2 regions of the Actinomadura decatromicini genome follow, and region 2 is predicted to be linked to the other one. Evidence: riboswitches for the same ligand, from Rfam matches in the RefSeq annotation. Region 2 holds a riboswitch; the other holds the start of a gene.

Region 1 (9,696 bases), on a different contig from region 2:
CCGGCCCGTCGTGCGGGCAGAACTCCCAGGCGTCGACGCGGCCGAGCAGCTCCTCGACGCGGGCGTTCACGCGCCGGACGTCCCCGGCGGTGATGTGCCCCTTCGCCACCCCGGACTGGTTCGAGACGACGCCGACGCGGACGCCGTGCAGCCGCAGCCGGTCGAGGGCGCGGCGTGCGCCCGGCATGGGCTCGACTCGCGCCGGGTCGCCGTTGTAGGGGATGTCCCGGATCAGGGTGTCGTCGCGGTCGAACAGCACGACCCGCGCCGCGCCCCAGCCGCGCGCCCGCCGGTGGACGGCGAGGCCCCGCAGCCGGTGCCGGATCGCGGCGGGCGGGATGGCGGCGCTGGTGACCAGCATCTTCGCCACCTCGCCCGGGGTGCGCGGCCCCGGCCTGATCCGTTCGTAGGCGAACCGCGCGGTCAGCGCCGTCCAGACGCCGCCCGCGACGCCCGCCGCGACGGCCGAGCGCCGGTCGCGGAACGCGGCGGGAACGGCTGCCAGCGCCGTGAGCCCGGCGGCGGTGGTGAGCGCGTGACGGAGCAGCAGGCCGCGTCCCTCCCCGGCCCGGAGCCGCCAGTACCGGCCGTGCACCCGCCACATGAGGATGTCGTCGGCGTTGCCCGCCTGCGCCCGCACCGACGCCCAGAACCCGGCCGGGCGGACCGGGTGCGTCACCCGCCGCCCGCCGAGGACGAGGCCGTACCCGGCGTCCAGGGCGCGCAGCGCGAGGTCGGCGTCCTCCCGGTAGGCGCGGCGGAACCGCTCGTCGAACCCGCCGAGCTCGGCGAGCGCGCCGCGCCGGTAGGCCATGTCGGCGGTGATCCAGTCGGCGGACGCGAGCGCGGCGGTGTTGCGCTCCCAGTCGGTGGCGGCCCGGCCGCCGGGCGGCGGCGGGACGGTGACCCGCCCCTGGCACCCGCCGACCTCGGACGGCAGCCCCGCGAGGTCGGCCGCCAGCGCCTCCGGCCAGTCCGGATCGGGGACGACGTCGTCGTCCAGGAAGGCGACCCACTCGGACGCGGCCGCGCGCCAGCCGGTGTTGCGCGCGGCGGCGGGCCCGCGCCCGCCGGAGCGGACGACCCGGACCTCCGGCCCGGCCGACTCCGGTATCGGCAGCGGCGCGCCGGGCGCCGGCCGGTCGTCCACGACGACGATCTCGTGCGGCGCCGGTCCCGGCCCGGCCCGCAGGGCGGTGAGCAGCGCGTCCAGCGTGACGCGCAGGCTCGGCCTGCCGATGGTCGGGATGACGACGGTGTAGCTCATCGGGCGTGCACCTCCCGGCTGCGGACGACGTAGGGCCCGATGGCGAGCAGGTCGACCGGGGCCGAGCCGAAGCACTCCAGCGCGTCGCGCGGGTCGTCCACCATGGGCCGCCCGGCGGTGTTCAGGCTCGTGTTGACGAGGACGGGCAGCCCGGTGCGGCGGCGGAACTCCTCCAGCAGGCGCGCGACGAGCGGCTCGTCGGCGGCGTCGACCGTCTGGACGCGGGCGGTGCCGTCCACGTGCACGACGGCGGGGATCCGCGCGCGCCACTCGGGCCGCACGTCGTGCACGAACAGCATGTACGGGCTCGGCAGCGGCCCGTCGAAGATCCCGGCGGCGTGGTCGAGCGCGACCATCGGCGCGATCGGCCGGAACTGCTCGCGGCCCTTGACGTCGTTGAGCCGCTCGACGTTCTCCGCGTGTCCGGGGTGGGCGAGGAGGGAGCGGTGCCCGAGCGCGCGCGGGCCGAACTCGGAGCGCCCCTGGAACCAGGCGACGACCTCGTTGCGCGCGAGCGCGTCCGCGACGGTGGCGGCGAGGTCGTCCGGCCGCTCGTAGGGGATCTTCGCGGTGTCGAGGCGCGCGGCGATGTCCCGGTCGTCCCAGCGGCGGCCGAGGTCCGCGCCGGGCATCGCGGCCGGCGCGTCGCCGCCGGACCGGGCCACGTGCAGCGCCGCGCCGAGCGCGGTCCCGGCGTCGCCCGCGGCGGGCTGCACCCAGACCTCCTCGTAGGGGCCGTCCGCGGCGAGCCGGGAGTTCGCGACGCAGTTGAGCGCGACGCCCCCGGCGAGCGCCAGGCGGCGGCCGCCGGTCTGGGCGTGCAGCCAGGTCGCGAGGTCGAGGAGGACCTCTTCGAGCCGGGTCTGGACGCTCGCGGCGAGGTCGGCGTGGTCGCGGGTCCACTCGCCGTCCGGGCCGCGCGCCTTGGCGAGCGAGCCCCAGTCGATCGGCGCGACCGCGAAGCCGCCGTCGCCCGTCGCGCGGACGTGCTCGCGCAGCTCGTCCAGGAAGCGCGGCTCGCCGTAGGACGCGAGCGCCATGACCTTGTACTCGTCGCTGGAGCGCAGGAAGCCGAGGTGCTCGGTCAGGTCCTCGTACATCAGCCCGAGCGAGTGCGGGAGCCGCTGCGCGTGCAGCGGCATCAACTCGCCGCGCTCGTAGGTCCCGGCGAGGTGCGAGTGCGACTCGCCGCGGCCGTCCAGGACCAGCACGTCCCCCTCGCCGGGGCCGGGCGCGGCGAGCGCGGCGGACGCGGCGTGCGCAACATGGTGCGGGACGAACCGGACGATCCCCGGGTCCAGCCCGGGCAGCGCGGTGGCGAGGAAGTTCGGCGCGCGGCGCGCGTACAGCGTCCGGAGCCGCTCCCAGTCCCGGTCGTGGCCGTCGAGGCCGGGCTCGACCAGGGACGGGTCGTAGGAGTAGGCGACGGCGTCGAGCGCGCCGGGCTCCAGCCCGGCCTCGTCGAGGCACCACCGCGCGGCCTTCTCCGGCAGTTCCCAGGCGGAGAAGGGGACCGGGCGCTTTCCGTGTTTGCGGCGGCTGAGCCGCTCCTCCTCCGCGGCCGCGACGACGGCGCCGTCGCAGACCAGGGCGGCGGCCGGGTCGTGGAAGATCGCATTGATTCCGAGCACGCGCATGTGTCCCCGTTTCTGCGCCACGTCGGTGAGGAAGGGATCTTCGATGCCTGCGTCGTAGGCATCGACCTCCGCTGAACCGGAGCGAATCCCCTATAGGTCATTCGCCCATTGCCCGGAGCCGGACACCTAAACAGAAGCAGCCCGAAGTTCCTTTAATTTGATGATTTACCGGCATATTCAACTTTTCACGCATGGTGCGGAGGACGCCGGGTACCGGCCGGGGCGATGCGCTTCACCGTCGTCCTCATCACCCGTGACCGGCGGCGCTCCCTGCTCGCCGTCCTCGCCCGCGCCCGCGCGCTCACCGAGAGCGCGCCGGTCGTCGTGGTCGACAACGCGTCGCGGGACGGGTCTCCCGACGCCGTCGCCGACGAGTTCCCGGACGTCACCCTGATCCGTTCGCCGCGCAACCTCGGGGCCGTCGCCCGCAACGTCGCCGTCGACCACGTCCGCACCCCGTACGTCGCGTTCTGGGACGACGACACCTGGTGGGACCCGGACGCGCCGTCCCGCGCCGCCGACCTGCTCGACGCGCACCCGCGGCTCGCCGTCGTCACCGGCCGGATCCTGGTGGAGCCGGGCGGGCGCGAGGACCCGATCGTGCCGGAGCTGCGGCACTCGCCGGTGTCCGGACCGCCGTGGCTGCCGGGGCCCGCGCTCGGGTCGTTCCTCGCCGGGGCGTCGATGCTCCGGACCTCCGCGTTCCGCGAGGCGGGCGGGTTCTCCGCGCGGCTGTGGCTCGGCGGCGAGGAGGAGCTGCTCAGCGCCGACCTGATGACCCTCGGCTGGCAGCTCTGCTTCGCCGAGGACGTCGTCGTGCACCACGAGCCGTCCCGGCTCCGCGAGCCGCACCTGCGCCGCCGCCACGGCATCCGCAACACGCTGTGGTTCACCTGGCTGCGCCGCCCGCTGCCGGTGGCGCTGCGCCGCACGGCCGGGCTGCTGCGCACCCTGCCGCGCGACCGCGTGACGGCGGGCGCGCTCGGGGCGGCGGCGGCCGGGCTGCCCTGGGTCGTCCGCGCGCGCCGGCCGCTGCCGCCCGACGTGGAGGCGCGGCTGCGCAGCCTGGAGACGTCCCAGCGCGGGTCCACGGCCCGCCGCTACGTGAGCTAGGGAGCCCCATGCCCGCAGTGACGATCGTCGTCGCCACCCGCGACCGCGCGCCGGAGCTGCGCCGCAGCCTCCGCCACCACACGGCCCCGGTGATCGTGGCCGACAACGCCTCCGCCGACGGCACCGCCGACGTCGCCGCCGAGTCAGGGGCGACCGTGCTGCGCCTGCCCGGCAACCTCGGCGCCGCCGCGCGCAACGTCGCCGTCCGGCGCGCCGCCACCCGCTACGTCGCCTTCGCCGACGACGACTCCTGGTGGGCCCCGGGGAGCCTGGACCGCGCGGCGGCGATCCTGGACGCCCATCCCCGCACGGCGCTGCTCGCCGCGCGGGTGCTGGTCGGCGCGGAGGAACGGCTCGACCCCGTCTCGGGGGAGATGGCCCGCTCGCCCCTCGGCCGCCCGGACGGCCTGCCCGGACCGGCCGTCCTCGGCTTCCTCGCCTGCTCGGTCGTCGTCCGGCGGGACGCGTTCCTCGACGCGGGCGGCTTCTCCGACGTCCTCCACTTCGGCGGCGAGGAGGAGCTGCTCGCGCTCGACCTCGCCGCCGCCGGATGGGGCCTCGCCTACGCGGCGGAGCTGGTCGTCCACCACCATCCGGCGACGACGGGCCGCGACCCGGTCGCGCGCCGCCGGAGGCAGGTCCGGAACCGGCTGCTCACCGCGTGGCTGCGCCGCCCGCTCCCGGCGGTCGCCCGCGCCGCCGCCGCCGCGCTCGGCAGCCGGGACGGCCGCGCCGGGCTCGCCGCCGCCGTCCGCGTCCTGCCCGCGCTGGCGCTCGCGCGGCGTCCCGTCCCGCCCGCCGTGGAGGCCGCCCGCGCCCGCCTGCCGGACTACTGACGTTTTCCTCGACGTTTCACCGCGCTGACCCGGGTACCTCGCGGGAGCAGACCCGCACCGGACCCGGAGGGAGGCGCGGATGCGCGCCGTCGTCATCAACTGCACCCTGAAGCGTTCGCCGGAGACCTCGAACACCCACGCGCTCGCCGCTGTGGTGGAGGACGCGCTGCGCGCCAGGGACGTCGAGGTGGAGAGCATCCGCGCCGTGGACCTGGACATCCCGCCCGGCGTGGAGACCGACCTCGGCGACGGCGACCCGTGGCCCGCCGTCCACAAGTCGCTGCTGGAGTCGGAGATCCTGATCCTCGCGACGCCGACGTGGGCGGGGCAGCCGTCCTCGGTCGCCCAGCGGGTCGTCGAGCGGATGGACGCGATGCTGTCGGAGACCGACGACGACGGCCGTCCCGTCGCCTTCAACCGGGTCGCGGGCGTGATCGTCACCGGCAACGAGGACGGCGCCCACCACGTGATCAACAACCTGAGCGGCGCGCTGAACGAGTTCGGCTACACGATCCCCGGCCAGGCGTGGACGTACTGGAACCGCGGCCCCGGACCGGGCCCGAGCTACCTGGAGACCGAGGAGGGCCACGACTGGTCGCACAGCACCGGACGCGCGATGGCCGCCAACCTGGTCGCCGCCGCCTCGGCGCTCGCCGCGAACCCGATCCCGGCCCCGCCGTCCTGACCCTGCCCGGGTGACCAGGGCGGAGCGGCGCATCCGGCTGGCGATGCACGCGGGGTTCTTCCTGCTGCTCGCCGCGTCGGCGTCCCGGCTGGCGGTCAGGCACGGGCTGGACGGTGCGACGCCCGCGCTGCTCGCGCTGAGCGGGGTCCTCGGCGCCGGCTACGCGCTGGGCGCCGTCCGCTGGGACGCGCTCGGCCGCCGGGGCCGCCTCGGCTGGCTCGCCGCCGTGCTCGTGTGCTGGCTCGCCCTGGTCGCCGCCGCGCCGAGCTTCGCCTGGTGCGCCGTCCCGCTGTTCTTCGCCGCGCTGCGGCTGCTGTCGCCGCGCGCCGCCGTCGCCGCCGTCGTGGTGATCACCGGCGCGGTGATCTTCGCGGCCGTCTACCTGACCGACCCGTTCGACCCGAGCCTCGTGCTCGCCCCGATCGCGGTCGCCGGGATGGCGGCCGTGATCCTCCTGGAGTTGCAGCGGCTCGTCGACGACCTGGTCCGCACCCGCGGCGAGCTGGCCGACACGCAGCGGGCGGCCGGGGTGCTGGCGGAGCGCGAGCGGCTGGCCCGCGAGATCCACGACACGCTCGCGCAGGGCCTCACCAGCCTCGGGATCCTGCTCCAGGCGGCCGACCGGCAGTGGGACGCCGCGCCGGAGGCGGCCCGCAGCCAGCTGCGCCGGGCCGCCGACGTCGCCGCCGCGAACCTCGACGAGGCGCGCCATTTCGTCCGGGCGCTGGCCCCGCCCGCGCTGGCGTCCGGGTCCCTGCCCGCCGCGCTCGCGGAGCTGGCCGACGCGGAGGCCGGAGACCCGCGGGTACGGTTCCGGACGGCGGGGGACGAGTACCCCGTGGACGTCCAGGTGCAGGCGGCGCTGCTCCGCGTCGCGCAGGGAGCCGTCGCCAACGCGCGCGAGCACGCCGCCGCGACGGCGGTGACGCTCACGCTGACCTACCTGGACGACGCCGTGTCCCTGGACGTGGCCGACGACGGCTCCGGCTTCGACCCCGCCGCCGTCGCGTCCGCCCCCGGACGCGGATACGGGCTCCGGGCCATGCGGGACCGGATGGCCGAAGTCGGCGGCGCCCTCGCGGTCGAGAGCGCTCCGGGCGCCGGAACCGTCGTCGCCGCGACGGCCCCGCGCCGCGCGGCACGGCCGTCGAGCCCGGAGGAGCGAGGATGAGCGTGGTCCGGGTGACGATCGTGGACGACCACCCCGTCGTGCGGGCCGGGCTGCGCGCCCTGTTCGGCGGAGAGCCGGACATCGAGGTGGTCGCGGAGGCGGCGGACGGTGAGGAGGCGGTCCGGCGGGTGGGGCTCGTGCCGACCGACGTCGTCCTGATGGACCTCCAGCTCGGCGGGGGGATCGACGGCGTCGAGGCGACCCGGCGGATCCTCGCGCTGCCGGACCCGCCGCGCGTCCTCGTCCTCACCACCTACGACTCCGACGCCGACGTCTCCCGCGCGATCGCGGTCGGCGCGGCGGGCTACCTGCTCAAGGCGGGCCCGCCGGACGAGCTGTTCCAGGGCATCCGCACGGCCGCGCGCGGCGAGACGGCGCTGTCGCCGGAGGTCGCGACCCGCCTCGCGGACCGGCTGCGCGAACCCGCGCCCGCGCTCAGCCCACGGGAGATCGAGATCCTCGAACTGCTGGCCGAGGGCCTGTCCAACCAGCGGATCGCGCGCCGCCTGCTGATCAGCGAGGCCACCGTCAAGACGCACCTGGTGCACATCTTCGCCAAGCTCGGCGTCGGCACCCGCACGGCCGCCGTCGCCGCGGCCGTCGAGCGGCGCCTCATCCGCCTCCCCGGCTGAGACGGCCCGGCGGGTCCGCGGGCTCGATGGCGACGCGTGACGGCGCCTTCTTCCTCCTCACACGCTTCCTCCTCCACGGTCGCCGCGCGACGTCCGGCTCCCATCGGACGATCGGCGGGACGTGCCGCGCCGTCCGGTTGACGCCCGCGTCAACCGATCGGTTGATTTCGCCGGACCCGCCGCCTGAGAACGACCCGTCGAAAGCCCTTGTCCCGCCGGGGAATTCGGGAGGGCAGGCCGCGCCGCACGCATAATCTATTTGCCGTTCCGAGTTGCCGTCGCCGTTTTCCGCTGCCTATTCTCCGCTGCACCGGTCGAAGTCCGGCCGGACGCCGAATCCCCCGAAAGGGGAGCCGGGGACCCAGGTTCCTCCGGGGTGAATCCGCTGGCCGCCAGCGGTAGGGCCGTCTCCTGGCCCGAACCCGTCAGCTAACCCGGCAGGCGGAAAAGGAGAGGTGGACGCCAGTGCGAACGGGCATCCGGAAAATGATCGGAAAGCGTAGGCGGGGCAGAATGCTGCTGATGGTCCTGGTGATCGCCGGGGGCGTCGCCGTCCCGCTGGCCGTGACCGCGGGAACGGCGAGCGCGCCCGAGGCGGAGCGACCCGCCGAGGCCGCCGCAGCGCCGATGACGCGGACCGAGAAGAAGGTGACGGCCCCGGCGTCCCGCCCTTACGGGGTGGACGTCTCGCATCACGACAAGGGGTTCGACTGGAGCCAGAAGAAGCTCTCGTTCGGCATCGTCAAGGCCACCGAGGGCGTCGAGCACAAGGACTCGACCTTCGACCGCAACTGGGCGGAGATCCAGGAGAACGGGCTGGTCAGGGGCGCCTACCATTACGGCCGTCCCGGCAACGACCCGGTGCGGGAGGCCGACCACTACCTCAAGACGGTGACGTCCGCCGGACTGCGTTCGGGCGACCTGCTCGTCCTCGACCTGGAGACCACGGACGGCCGCTCCAAGAGCGAAGTGAACGACTGGGCCAAGCGCTGGCTGGAGCGCGTTCAGCAGAAGACCGGCGTCAAGCCGCTCTTCTACAGTTCGTGGTCGTTCGCGAAGGAATACGGCAAGGGCCTCGGCCTATATCCGCTGTGGGTCGCGCATTACGGAAAGGCGCGCGGACGGGTCGCCGCCCCTACGCCGTGGAAGCAGTGGGCCATTCATCAGTATGCGTCCACCGACCACGACCACAACGTGTCCCGGCTTTCCGCGGACGGGCTCCGGCAACTCGGCTACGACCCTTCGGCGCGGAGTTCCGGCTGACCGGCGTCCTACGGAATTCCCGCGCAGGTCTCGCGGATGACGTGGCGGGCGTTGGCCGAGATGACGTGATTGGTGGCCCGGTAGTAGGGGAGCTGGATGAGGGCCATCGACAGCGCTCGGCCGCGCCCGCGCGTCCAGGCGGCGTCGTCCAGGCCGACCTCGTCGCGGAAGACCCGCCTCGCCGGGGCGGGGAGCAGGTTCCACGCGGGGATCAGGTCGCAGGCGGGGTCGCCGACCCCGCCGGTCGAGAAGTCCAGGACGGCCGTGAGCCTGCCCCGCGCGACGAGCAGGTTGCTGGGCATGAGGTCGGCGTGCACCCACTGCGGGGCGTCGCTCCACGGTGGGGCGGCGAGCGCGGCCTCCCAGGTCGCGAGGGCGGCGTCGGCGTCGAAGGGCTCGTCGGTGCGGCGCAGGTCCTCGATCGCGTCGCGCGTGGCGGCGTCGAGGTCCGCCAGCGGGCCGCCGCGATGGGCGGTCGGCGCGCCGGCGGCGCCGACCCGCCGCAGCGCCGTGACGAACGCCGCCAGGTCGCGCGCCAGCGGTTCGGCCTCGGTGAGACGGCCCTCGACCGGGGTCTCCCCGGGGATCCACCGGTGGACCGACCAGGCGAACGGATACCCGCCGGCGGGCCGTCCCTCCGCGACCAGGGAGGGGATCGCGACGGGCAGCGCGGGCGCGAGCCGGTCCAGCCACCGCCGCTCCCACCGCAGCGCCTTGACCCCTCCGGCCGTGAGGGGAAGCCTCACCGTCAGCGTTCCGCCGAGCCGGTAAATCGCATTGACGGTCCCACCCGAATCCAGCCTTCTCACGGGGAGATCGGCCCACTCGGGAAACTGCCCGCGGATCAGGCGCTCGACGAGATCCGCATCGATGTCCACCTCATCGTCATGCATCTTGGCCACGCGACGAGGAGATCGCCGCGACGCCGAATCCGTCAACCGACTACCGGCGAGCGCGAACGGCACGGCGTCCGGCGCGAACCACCCGACCAGACTCCGGTCGAGGCCGCGGCCGCCGAGGGCCGGACGCATGTCCGAAATGCCCGTTGTCTTCCCGGGCCGCCGAAGGGCGTCGCCCACCGAAAAATGGAAC
Region 2 (9,696 bases):
GCCTCGCCGCCGATGGACTTCCAGCTCTCCGACTCCTACTTCGTGGTGGCGCACTTCCACTACGTCGTGTTCGGCACCGTGGTGTTCGCGATGTTCGCGGGCTTCTACTTCTGGTGGCCGAAGTGGACCGGCAAGATGCTGAACGACACCCTCGGCAAGGTCCACTTCTGGCTGCTGTTCATCGGCTTCCACGGCACGTTCCTCGTCCAGCACTGGCTGGGCGCGGCGGGCATGCCGCGCCGGTACGCCGACTACGCCAGCGAGTTCCACGGGCTGAACGAGGTGTCGAGCATCTTCTCGTTCATCCTCGGCGCGTCCCTGCTGCCGTTCTTCTACAACGTGTACATCACGTGGAAGCGCGGCAAGCGGGTCGAGGTCGACGACCCGTGGGGCTACGGCGCCTCGCTGGAGTGGGCGACGTCGTGCCCGCCGCCGCGGCACAACTTCAACTCGATTCCGAAGATCCGTTCCGAGCGGCCCGCGTTCGACCTGCACCACCCGCACGTGGGCGCGCAGGGCGAGCTGGCCGGGACGAAGGGGGAGTAGGCGATGCGCGTCCAGGCGTTCATGTTCTACGGGTCCGCGCTGTTCTTCCTCGCCACCGACGTCGTGTACTGGCTCTGGTCGAAGGACTGGACGGGCACGACGGCGCTGGCCCTCGCGGTCGGGCTCGCCGGGCTCATCGGGTTCTACGTGCACTTCACCGTCCGGCGGCTCGAACGCGCCAACGGCGGCCCCCTCTACGAGGACGACCCCGAGGGCGACATCGCGGACGCGGCGGGCGAGCTGGGCTTCTTCAGCCCGCACAGCTGGTGGCCGCTGTTCGTCGGGCTGTCGGCGGCGGCGGTGGCGCTCGGCATCGTGTTCGGCTGGTGGCTGGTGATCCTCGGAGTCGCCGCGGCGCTGCTGTCGACGATCGGTCTCGTCTTCGAGTACTACCGGGGCCATTTCGCGCACTGAGTCCATTTCGTCCTTCCCATTCCCCCGTGTAAGGCCCGGAGATGACCGGGTTTGGGGGCGGCCGGATGAGAATGGTTCACTGATCGGTAAAAGAACCCCATCGAGGGCCGGTGTCCGCTTTTTAGCGGGTACCGGCCTTTTCACATACTGGGCGCCGTTCCCAGCGACCGGGCTGGCAGGCGGACCGATCGCCCAGGTGGACGACCGGGGGGACCACATGCGGGTGAGTGGCTCAGGACCGGGAGACCGGGGACGGCGGGCCGTCGCGGTGCTCGCCGGGGCGAGCGCGATGGCGGTGCTGGCGGCCGGGGCGGCGGCCTGCTCGGGCGGGCCGGACGGCGCGGACGCCGTGCAGTTGACGTTGTCGCCCGCGGGCGGCGGGGGCGGGGCGGCGCTGCGGCCGGACAGCCCCATCGCCGTCCACGCGCACCAGGGGACGATCGAGAACGTGACCGTGTCGGGCGGCGCGGCGCCCATGGAGGGCGACCTGAACGCCGACCGGACGCGGTGGCGTTCCCGCTGGACGCTGGAGCCGGGCGCGACCTACACGGTCGACGCCACGGCGATCGGCAAGGACGGCCGGACCAGGACCGTCACCGACCGCTTCACCACCGCGAAGGTGGCGCAGACGAACGCCGTGAAGATCGAGGCGCCGTTCAGCAGGGAGACCGTCGGGGTCGGCATGCCGATCATCGTGCACTTCAACCGCGCGGTGCAGGACCGCAGGGCCGTCGAGCAGGCGCTGGAGGTGCGCTCGGACAAGACCGTCGAGGGCGCCTGGCGCTGGTTCGGCGACAAGGAGGTCGTGTTCCGGCCGAGGCAGTACTGGCCCGCGCAGACCAACGTGACGTTCCAGGCCCATCTCAGCGGCGTCAGGACCGGCGGGGACGTGTACGGCGGAAAGAACACCGCGCTCGGGTTCAAGATCGGCGACTCGCACGTCTCCACGGCGGGCGAGGACAGCCACAAGATGGTGGTGAAGATCAACGGAAGGAAGGCCCGCACCATTCCGACGAGCATGGGCCGGGGCGGGGCCCGGATGTTCACCACCACCAACGGCGTCCACCTGACGATGGACAAGCAGGACCCGACCGTCATGACGTCCGGCTGGATGGGCGTCGGGCCGGGGAGCGCCGGGTACTACAGCCTGACCGTGTACAAGGCGGTGCAGATCTCCGACAGCGGCGAGTACGTGCACAGCGCGCCGTGGTCGGTGGGGGCCCAGGGCAGCGAGAACGTCAGCCACGGGTGCATCAACATCAGCCCGTCCAACGCCGCGTGGTTCTACAAGATGTCCCAGCGCGGCGACCCGGTGACGGTGACGGGGACGAGCCGCGAGCTCGAACCGGAGAACGGCTGGGGCTACTGGCAGATCGGCTGGAACGAGTGGGTGAAGGGCAGCGCCATGGGACGCTCGGTCTCCACGGCCCCGCATCTGGACGCCGCGACCCTGTCCGCGCAGAAGCAGCAGCGGGAGCGGGACGCGACGAAGCAGGCCGAGAAGCAGCGGGCCGAGGGCAACTGACGTCCCAGGGCCGCCGGGCGGCCCGTCGAGCGGCCCGTCGAGCGGCCCGGCCTAGCCCGGCGGCGGGCGCAGTGGCGCCGGTTCCGGGACGCGGTGCATGCGCGCCCAGTCGCGGGCCATGGCGATCCTGTCGGGGCCCGAGGGATGGGTCATCCACAGCAGGTACTCCATGGCGTCCGGGCTGAGGTCGGAGATGTTGCGCACCGACAGCGCGTGCTGCATCGACACGAACGTCGACGGGTCGCGGGTGAGGCCGAGGGCGTGCGCGTCCGCCCGCGCCTCGATCCGCCGGCTGACGAGGTTCTGGACGGGCGCGCCGAGCTGCGTCCCCGCCGCCACCAGCGCGAGGACGAGCGCGATGGACCGCGGGTCGGCCGCCCCGCCGGCGCGCGCGCCGGTGCGCGGGCCGGGGCCCGGCTCCGGGGCGACCCCGGCGCGCCTCAGGAGGCGCGGAGAGGTCGTCAGGAGGTAGAGCAGGCACACGGCCCCGGACACGCCGAGCGCGCCGACGAGCGTCCCCCACAGGACGTCGTCGCGCTTGGCGTGGCCGAGCTCGTGCCCGACGATCGACTCGATCTGCGGGCGCGGCGACTTCAGCAGCGTGTCGTACAGGACGATCCGGCGCGTCGACCCGAACCCGGACACGTAGGCGTTCAGCGACGTCGTCCGGCGGGAGGCGTCGGCGACGAGGACGTCCTCGACGGGCACGCCGTCCCGCTTCGCCATCGCGAGCAGGTCGGTGCGCAGCTGCCCCCGCGGCAGCGGGTGGAACTTGTTGAACACCGGCTCGACGGCGATCGGGTAGATGAACGACACGAGGACGACCAGCAGGAAGGCGCCCGCGGCGGCGCCTGTCCACCAGTAGCGGGGGAAGCGGCGCGTCACCGCGTACAGCAGGAGCAGGACGATCGTGTAGATGACCCACGTGACGGCGAGGGACTTGAGCTGGTCGACGAGCCACGAGGGCCAGCTCTGCGTGGACAGCCCGTACCGGCGCAGCACCGACTCGCTCCAGATGTGGAACGGGAGCCCGGCCACGCGCAGCAGCGTCGTCAGCGCGACGGCGGCGACGGCGACGCGGAGGGGCCATCGGCGGGTGCGGGCGGTGACCCAGCCGATGAAGCGCGCGCCGAGCGGGGTGAGGCCGAGCACGAGGACCAGCACGAGCCCGGCGGCGAGCCCCGCGTAGGCGGGCGGGTTGAGGGCCGAGTCGAACGACCTGGAGCGGGCGATCTCGGCGGGGGAGAAGTCGAGCGCCGGGTCCGGCCGCGCATGCCCGCCGGGGACACCGCCCGGCAGCGGGTGCCACGGCGTGGTCAGCGCGAGGACGGTCGCGAGCGCGGCGAACAGCACGGCCGCGGCGATCGCGGCGGCGAGCCGGGGGGTCCGCGTGCCGCCGGAGCGGTCCGGGTCGGCGGCGACGGCCCGCCCCTCGTCCACCTCCTCGCTCATGTGAGCTCCCTCTTCAGATAGTCGCGCCACAGGGCGGTGAACCGGGCCCGGTCGAGGCCCAGCACGTCGCGCAGCGCGGTCGCCTCCGGGACGCGCCCGGCCGTCCGGTAGAGCTGTGCGAGCGTGCCCTCACCGTACCGGTCCGCGATCATCCGGCAGGCGAGCCAGGACTCCTGGTACGCCTGGGAGAGGCGCGCGGAGCCCCCGGCGAACGCGGCGGCGGCGGGCAGCGCCGCCGGGACGCGCCCGGCGGCGACGTCGCGGCGCAGCTCGCCCGCCGCCGCGCGGACGCCGATCTTCGCGTCCCGGTAGCCGACGTAGTCGGCGAAGCCCTCGATCAGCCACAGCGGGGTCGTGCGGTCGCTGGCGCCGCCGGTGGCGACGTGGGTCAGCTCGTGGGTGAGCACGACGCCGCGGCCGAGCTTGTTGAGGCGGGCGAACGTGCCGGGGGAGATGACGACCCGGTCCTCGCCGCGCCCGCCGTCCGGGGACGGCGCGGCCGTCGCGAGCGCCGCGATCTGGCCGAGGCTCTGCCCGGGCCCGGCCAGCGCGGACGCGAGCGCCGCGTCCGCCGGGGCCAGCGCGACGACCCGCTGCGCCCAGTCCTTGCCGACGACGTCGCTCACCACCGGGACGGCGGCGTCGAGGCGGCGGGCGATGTCGGCGAGCCCGGTCGCGTCGCCCACCACGAGCGACGCGCGGCCCCTGACGACCGTGAGGGGGCCGCCGTCCCAGATCTCGGCGTCGTCGCGGAACCCGCGGGACGAGCCGTCGCCGACGACCGTCCAGCCGCCGGGGCGCGGGGCGAGCGACAGGTGGCGGGTGCGGGCGACGTCGCCGCGGTCGAAGCCGCGCAGCCGGTACCGGACCTCGACGCGGACGACCGCGACGCCCGCCGCGTCGTCCACCGCCTCGACGCCGGCGACGCGCTCGCGCCAGCCGTCCAGGGGGAGCTTGCGCAGGTTGCCGTACATGCGGGACTGGACGTCCTGGAACGCGGCGGGCGCGGACGCGACCGTCGCCATGAAGGCCGTCCGGTCGCCGCTCCGCACGGCGGCGGCGCGGCCCGCGAGGACGGCCGCCGCGTCGGCCGGGGCGAACGAGCGGGCCGCGCCGTCGGCGTGGGCGCGCGGCGCCGCGTGCCGGCCGGAGCGGAAGCCGAGCACGCCCCCGCCGCCCGCGAGCAGCGCGGCGGCCCCGCCCGCGCCCAGCGCGAGCGCCCGGCGGCGCGGCACGGGGCCGCCGCCGGGGCCGGGTCCGTCCTCCATGCGCGAGATCCTATGCAGCGGCGGGCCGGGAGGGCGCGGTCATGACCGGTAGTCGGGGTATCCGTAGCCGACGATGTCGTCGGCCGAGCGCGTCTTCACCCGGACGGCGTTGCCGGTGTTCCCCTCGACGGCCTCGATCGTGGTGTCGTCCACCTTCTTGATCACCATGCCGACGTGCCGGATGTCGGAGCTGTCCTTGCCGCCGCTCCAGGCGTAGAAGACGATCGCGCCCGGCCGGGGCGTGGTGCCCCACCGGCCGTTCTGCTGGAACCAGCGGGCGTGGGCGACGGTCCAGGCGTCGCTGCCCATCCCGGCGGTGAAGCCGAGCCGCTCGCCGACCCAGGAGATGAACATGTCGCACCAGTTCGCGTCGCCGTAGCCGTCGAGGGAGCCGCCGTCGCGGGCGAGCGTCTCCTGCGCGCGGGACGTGCCCATGTACCACTTCTGGAACTTGGTCTCGCCGCCCGCGTCCTCGGCGACGCCGACCTGCGAGCGGGCGAGCGCGATGGCCTCGGCCGCCGTCGGCCGCTCCGGCTCCGGCGTCTTCTCGGATGCCTGCGGCTCCGGCTCGTCCAGCCGCGGACGGTTGCTCGACGACGCTTCGGGCTGCGTCTTGGAACGTTCCTTCTTGGTGGCCCTGGACGACGGCCGGGACGTCTCGGACGACGCCGTCCGCACGTCCTTCCGGCCGCTCACGGCGGCGGCGGTGGCGCTCGCCGGGGCCGCGTCGCCGGACGTCAGGACGGACGCCTGCGCGGTCGCCGCGGCGGCGCCGAGCACGGCGGCGCCGGCGATCACGCCGCCGGTCGTCCGCCAGGTCAGGGAGAGGGGGGACGGCTTGCGGTGCCGTCCGGAGGTCTTCTTGCGGTGCGCGCCTGGCACGGGGGGATCTCCTCGGCTTCCGGTCCGTCCGCCTGGTCGGCCGCCCGGATCGGCGGCGCGCGGGCGCGGACGGGGGACTCCGGGCGAGCGGGGGCGCCAGCGCGGAGCACGGGGATGGTCACAGCGAGAGGGCAGAAAAAAAGGAGGGCAGGGGAAAGGGAGGGCGCGGCCGCGCGGAGGCGGCCACGCCCCAGGTGACGCTGCGGGTCTCACTCCTCTTCTTCCAAGACGCCTACCGGGTTAGCTGACGGGTTCGGGCGTGGAAGTGGCCCTACGGCGGACTCTCACCGACGTGCGGGAGAGGGCCGCCGATTCACCCCGGTGCCGGAATGCCCGTCCGGGAGGGTGTCCCGGACTCCGGCGGACGTGGGTCCCCGGTTCCGCGCTGGGCGGACTCGGCGCTGCCGCTGCGATCCTGGGGGCGAGATGGGGCCCGGCGCGGGACCTGTCTCCCGCGTGCGAACGAGCGGCGCCTGATGGTGGGCGGACGGCGGCCCGTCGCCGGGGACCGTCCTCGCCCGACCCCTCGGGTCCGCCGCGGGCGGCGCGCTCAGCGCCATGCTCGCGTGAGGCGCGCGTGCGGCGGGTGGGGGGCGCGGTCTGTGCAGACCGGTGCGGCGCCGTGCGGGCGCCGCGCGGACGGCGCGTGGAGCGCGCCGCCGGGGGGAGGCGGCGCGTGGCTCGCACCGCCGGCACGCGGCCGGAAGCGCCGCGTGCGGCCGCGGCGCCTGGTGGGCGTCGCGGGTCCATGGCGCCTGGCGGGCGCCGTGAATGGGGTACAAGGTACCAAAGCCCCAAGAGAAGGCAAACCCCCACAAAATCAACAACGGACCAGGTCAGACCTGGTCCGTTGTGGAAGTCGCCCTGCGAAGGGCGTCGCGCGCGCGTCAGGGGCGCCCGGCGCCGTAGTAGTTGCTCGCGTAGTAGCTGGAGTTGATGCTCACGACCGTCACGACCTTGCCGGTGCTCGGGGCGTGGATCATCTGGCCGTTGCCGACGTACATGCCGACGTGGCTGAGCCCGCTGAAGAACACGAGGTCGCCCGGCTGGAGGTCGGACTTCGCGACCCGCTTCGTGGCGGCCCACTGGGAGTTGGTGGTGCGGGTGATGTTGACGCCCGCCGCCGCCCACGCCTTCATGGTGAGGCCGGAGCAGTCGTAGGAGTTCGGCCCCGTCGCGCCCCAGGCGTACGGCTTGCGCTGCTGCGCGTAGGCGAACTGGAGCGCCAGCCGCGCCGGGCCGCTGGCCGGGCCGGTGTAGGTGCCGCCGACGCCGCCGCCTCCGCCGGACGACGACCCGCCGCCGAGCTTCGCCAGCAGCTTCTTCTGCTTGTCGACCTCGAGCTGGAGCTTGCGCTTCTGGTCCTGCAGCTCCTTGTTCTTGGCCTTCACGTCGTCGTACGCGGTCTTGGCCTGCGCCTCCTCGCGGCGGAGCCGCTGCGCGGTGGCGAGGAACTGGGTGAGCTGCGAGTTGCGCTCGTGCGACAGGTGCGAGAAGACGGCCGCCTGGTCGAGGATGGCCTGCGGGTCCTTGCTCCCGACGAAGCCGGTCACGTCGGCCGAGTCGCCGTTCTTGTAGGCGGTGGCCGCCATCTGGGCGATCTTGGAGCGCTGCTCCTCGAACGCCGCCTGCTCCTGCGCGCTCGACTTCCTCGCGCCGTCGTACTTCTTCTTGGCGATCTTCAGCTTCTCGTTGAGCTGGTTGTACTGCTCGACCTTGTGGTCCATCTGCTCGTTGAGCCGGTCGAGCTTCTTCTGCACCTGCGCCCTGGTCGGCTTGGGCTCGGCGTGCGCCAGCACCGGGGGGTAGGCCAGGGAGGCGGTCACGGTCAGGCAGACCACCGCCGCCAAGCGGCGGGATGTGCTCCTGCTCGCCGTGCCCCCGCTCCGGTCACGCCGGTGCGCCGGTGCCCCGATGAGTTCATTGGCCACGATCGGTTTCGCCCCTCTCGTCCACGACGTCAGCGGACGACATTAGCGAGGGGCAACAACCGTCACAACCGATTCGTCGCAGTTCAATTGACATTTGCGCAGATCGTCCACTATTTGTGACCTCATGATCACGAAGGGCGAAGCATCCCTTATCACAGCCTTATGGGCACCTTATGGACGGTCCGGTGCGGCTCGTCCCGTGTCGCGGCGCGGCGGCCCTAGGAGCGGCCGAGGCGGCGCAGCAGCAACGTGGACGGGCACGGCCGCGCCCCGGCCCGGCGGGCGGCGTCCGCGACCTCCCGGTCGGACGACACCACCACCACGGCCCGTCCCGGCGGCTCCGCCCGCACGAGGTCGCCGATCAGCTCGTCCGCGGTCTGGCCCGGGCGGCTGAACAGCACCCGGACGCCGCGCGGCGCCGCGATCGCGACCGGCGCGTCCAGCTCGGCGCCGTCGAACACGCACGTCACCTCGGCGCGGGTCTGCGCGGCGAGGCCGCCGAGCCCGGACAGCAGCCGGGACCGCTGGTCGGCCAGCGGCAGCTCCCCGTACCCGGTCTTGGTGACGTTGTAGCCGTCCACGACGAGGTGCACCCGGGGGAGGGTCAGCAGGCGGTCGAGCAACTGGGGGTCGCCGTCGGACAGCGCGCGGCCCGGCAGCGCGCGGTGGGCCTGCCGGTCCGGTTCGAGGCCGCCGACCACGTCGGCCGGACGGTCGATCGTGGACGGCAGCGCCAGCTCCCGCCGGACGCCCTGGGCCGCGTCCACCAGCGTGTCGAGTAGCATCCTCAGCCGGACGTCGTCGACGTTGCGGCCCTCCCGCGCCGCCCGCTTCGCCGCCTCGGCGGCGGCCTCGGCCTGCGCGGCGCGGGCGCGCAGCTTGCGCAGCTCCTTCTCGGCCGCCGCGGTCGACTCGCGCGCCTCGGCGAGCTTGCGCTCGGCCTCCGCGGCGACCGCGGCCGCGCGCTCCTCGGCCGCCCGGAACCGGGTGCGCGCGTCGTGCAGCTTGCGGCGCAGCTCGGCCACCTCGGCCTTCGCGTCGCGCAGCTCGGCGCGCAGCCGGTCGGCGTCGGCGGAGCGGCCCGCGCGGGCGGCGGCGAGCTCCTCCTTCAGCGCGGCGACGCGGCGCTCGGCGGCCTCCTCCTCGGAGGCCGAGGCGGAGCGTTCCAGCTCGGCCCGCGCGGATTCGACGAGCCCCGTCCAGCCGCTGGGGCGCAGCAGGTAGGCGAGCGCGGCGACCCGGACCGGGTCGGCGGCGGGCGGCACGTCCCCGCCCTCGACGGCCTCCACCAGCGCGGCCTGCGACCGGCGCAGCGGCTCGGCGACGCGGCCGCGGAACGCCGCGTCCTTCTCCAGGGCCGCCGCGATGTGCTGGCCCGCGAGCTTCGCGCGCTTGCGCCGCTCGAACCGCGCGAACGGGCGCAGCGGCGCGGGGACGTCGTCGGCCGGGAGCCCGCCGATCACGTCGGCGGCGACCTCCACCACCGACTGCCGGACGGCCTCGGGCAGCGGCCCGCCGAGGCGTTCGCCGCCCGGGGCGCGCGAATCGTCCGCCCGTCCGGTCGGCCGCGCCTCCGCCGGGGCTCGCTCGTGCTCGGCGCGCCGCACGGGGGCCTCGCCGCCGGGGGTCGCTTCGGGGCCGCTGTCGATGATCCCGCTCCTTCCGGGCTTTCGCCGCC

The links. Region 2 has a riboswitch for cyclic di-AMP ahead of FXF68_RS20105 (CHAP domain-containing protein). Riboswitches for the same ligand answer to the same signal wherever they lie in the genome.
Region 1: it holds a riboswitch for cyclic di-AMP, as region 2 does, so the genes downstream of both, FXF68_RS05545 (glycoside hydrolase family 25 protein) here and FXF68_RS20105 (CHAP domain-containing protein) in region 2, are expected to answer to the same signal.

What each region holds. Positions count from the first base shown of each region.
Region 1 is NZ_VSRQ01000001.1:1,358,327-1,368,022, reverse strand. It holds gene FXF68_RS05580 (HAD-IIIA family hydrolase) at 1-1,267, opposite strand, end outside; gene FXF68_RS05575 (carbamoyltransferase family protein) at 1,264-2,904, opposite strand; gene FXF68_RS05570 (glycosyltransferase family 2 protein) at 3,130-4,017, shown strand; gene FXF68_RS05565 (glycosyltransferase family 2 protein) at 4,026-4,853, shown strand; gene FXF68_RS05560 (flavodoxin family protein) at 4,933-5,538, shown strand; gene FXF68_RS05555 (sensor histidine kinase) at 5,549-6,709, shown strand; gene FXF68_RS05550 (response regulator) at 6,706-7,341, shown strand; cyclic di-AMP (ydaO/yuaA leader) riboswitch at 7,662-7,801, shown strand; gene FXF68_RS05545 (glycoside hydrolase family 25 protein) at 7,855-8,604, shown strand; gene FXF68_RS05540 (aminoglycoside phosphotransferase family protein) at 8,613-9,497, opposite strand.
Region 2 is NZ_VSRQ01000004.1:350,111-359,806, reverse strand. It holds gene ctaD (aa3-type cytochrome oxidase subunit I) at 1-546, shown strand, start outside; gene FXF68_RS20125 (cytochrome c oxidase subunit 4) at 550-960, shown strand; gene FXF68_RS20120 (L,D-transpeptidase) at 1,178-2,485, shown strand; gene FXF68_RS20115 (M48 family metallopeptidase) at 2,537-3,937, opposite strand; gene FXF68_RS20110 (hypothetical protein) at 3,934-5,205, opposite strand; gene FXF68_RS20105 (CHAP domain-containing protein) at 5,245-6,087, opposite strand; cyclic di-AMP (ydaO/yuaA leader) riboswitch at 6,301-6,498, opposite strand; gene FXF68_RS20100 (C40 family peptidase) at 6,975-7,913, opposite strand; gene FXF68_RS20095 (NYN domain-containing protein) at 8,237-9,625, opposite strand.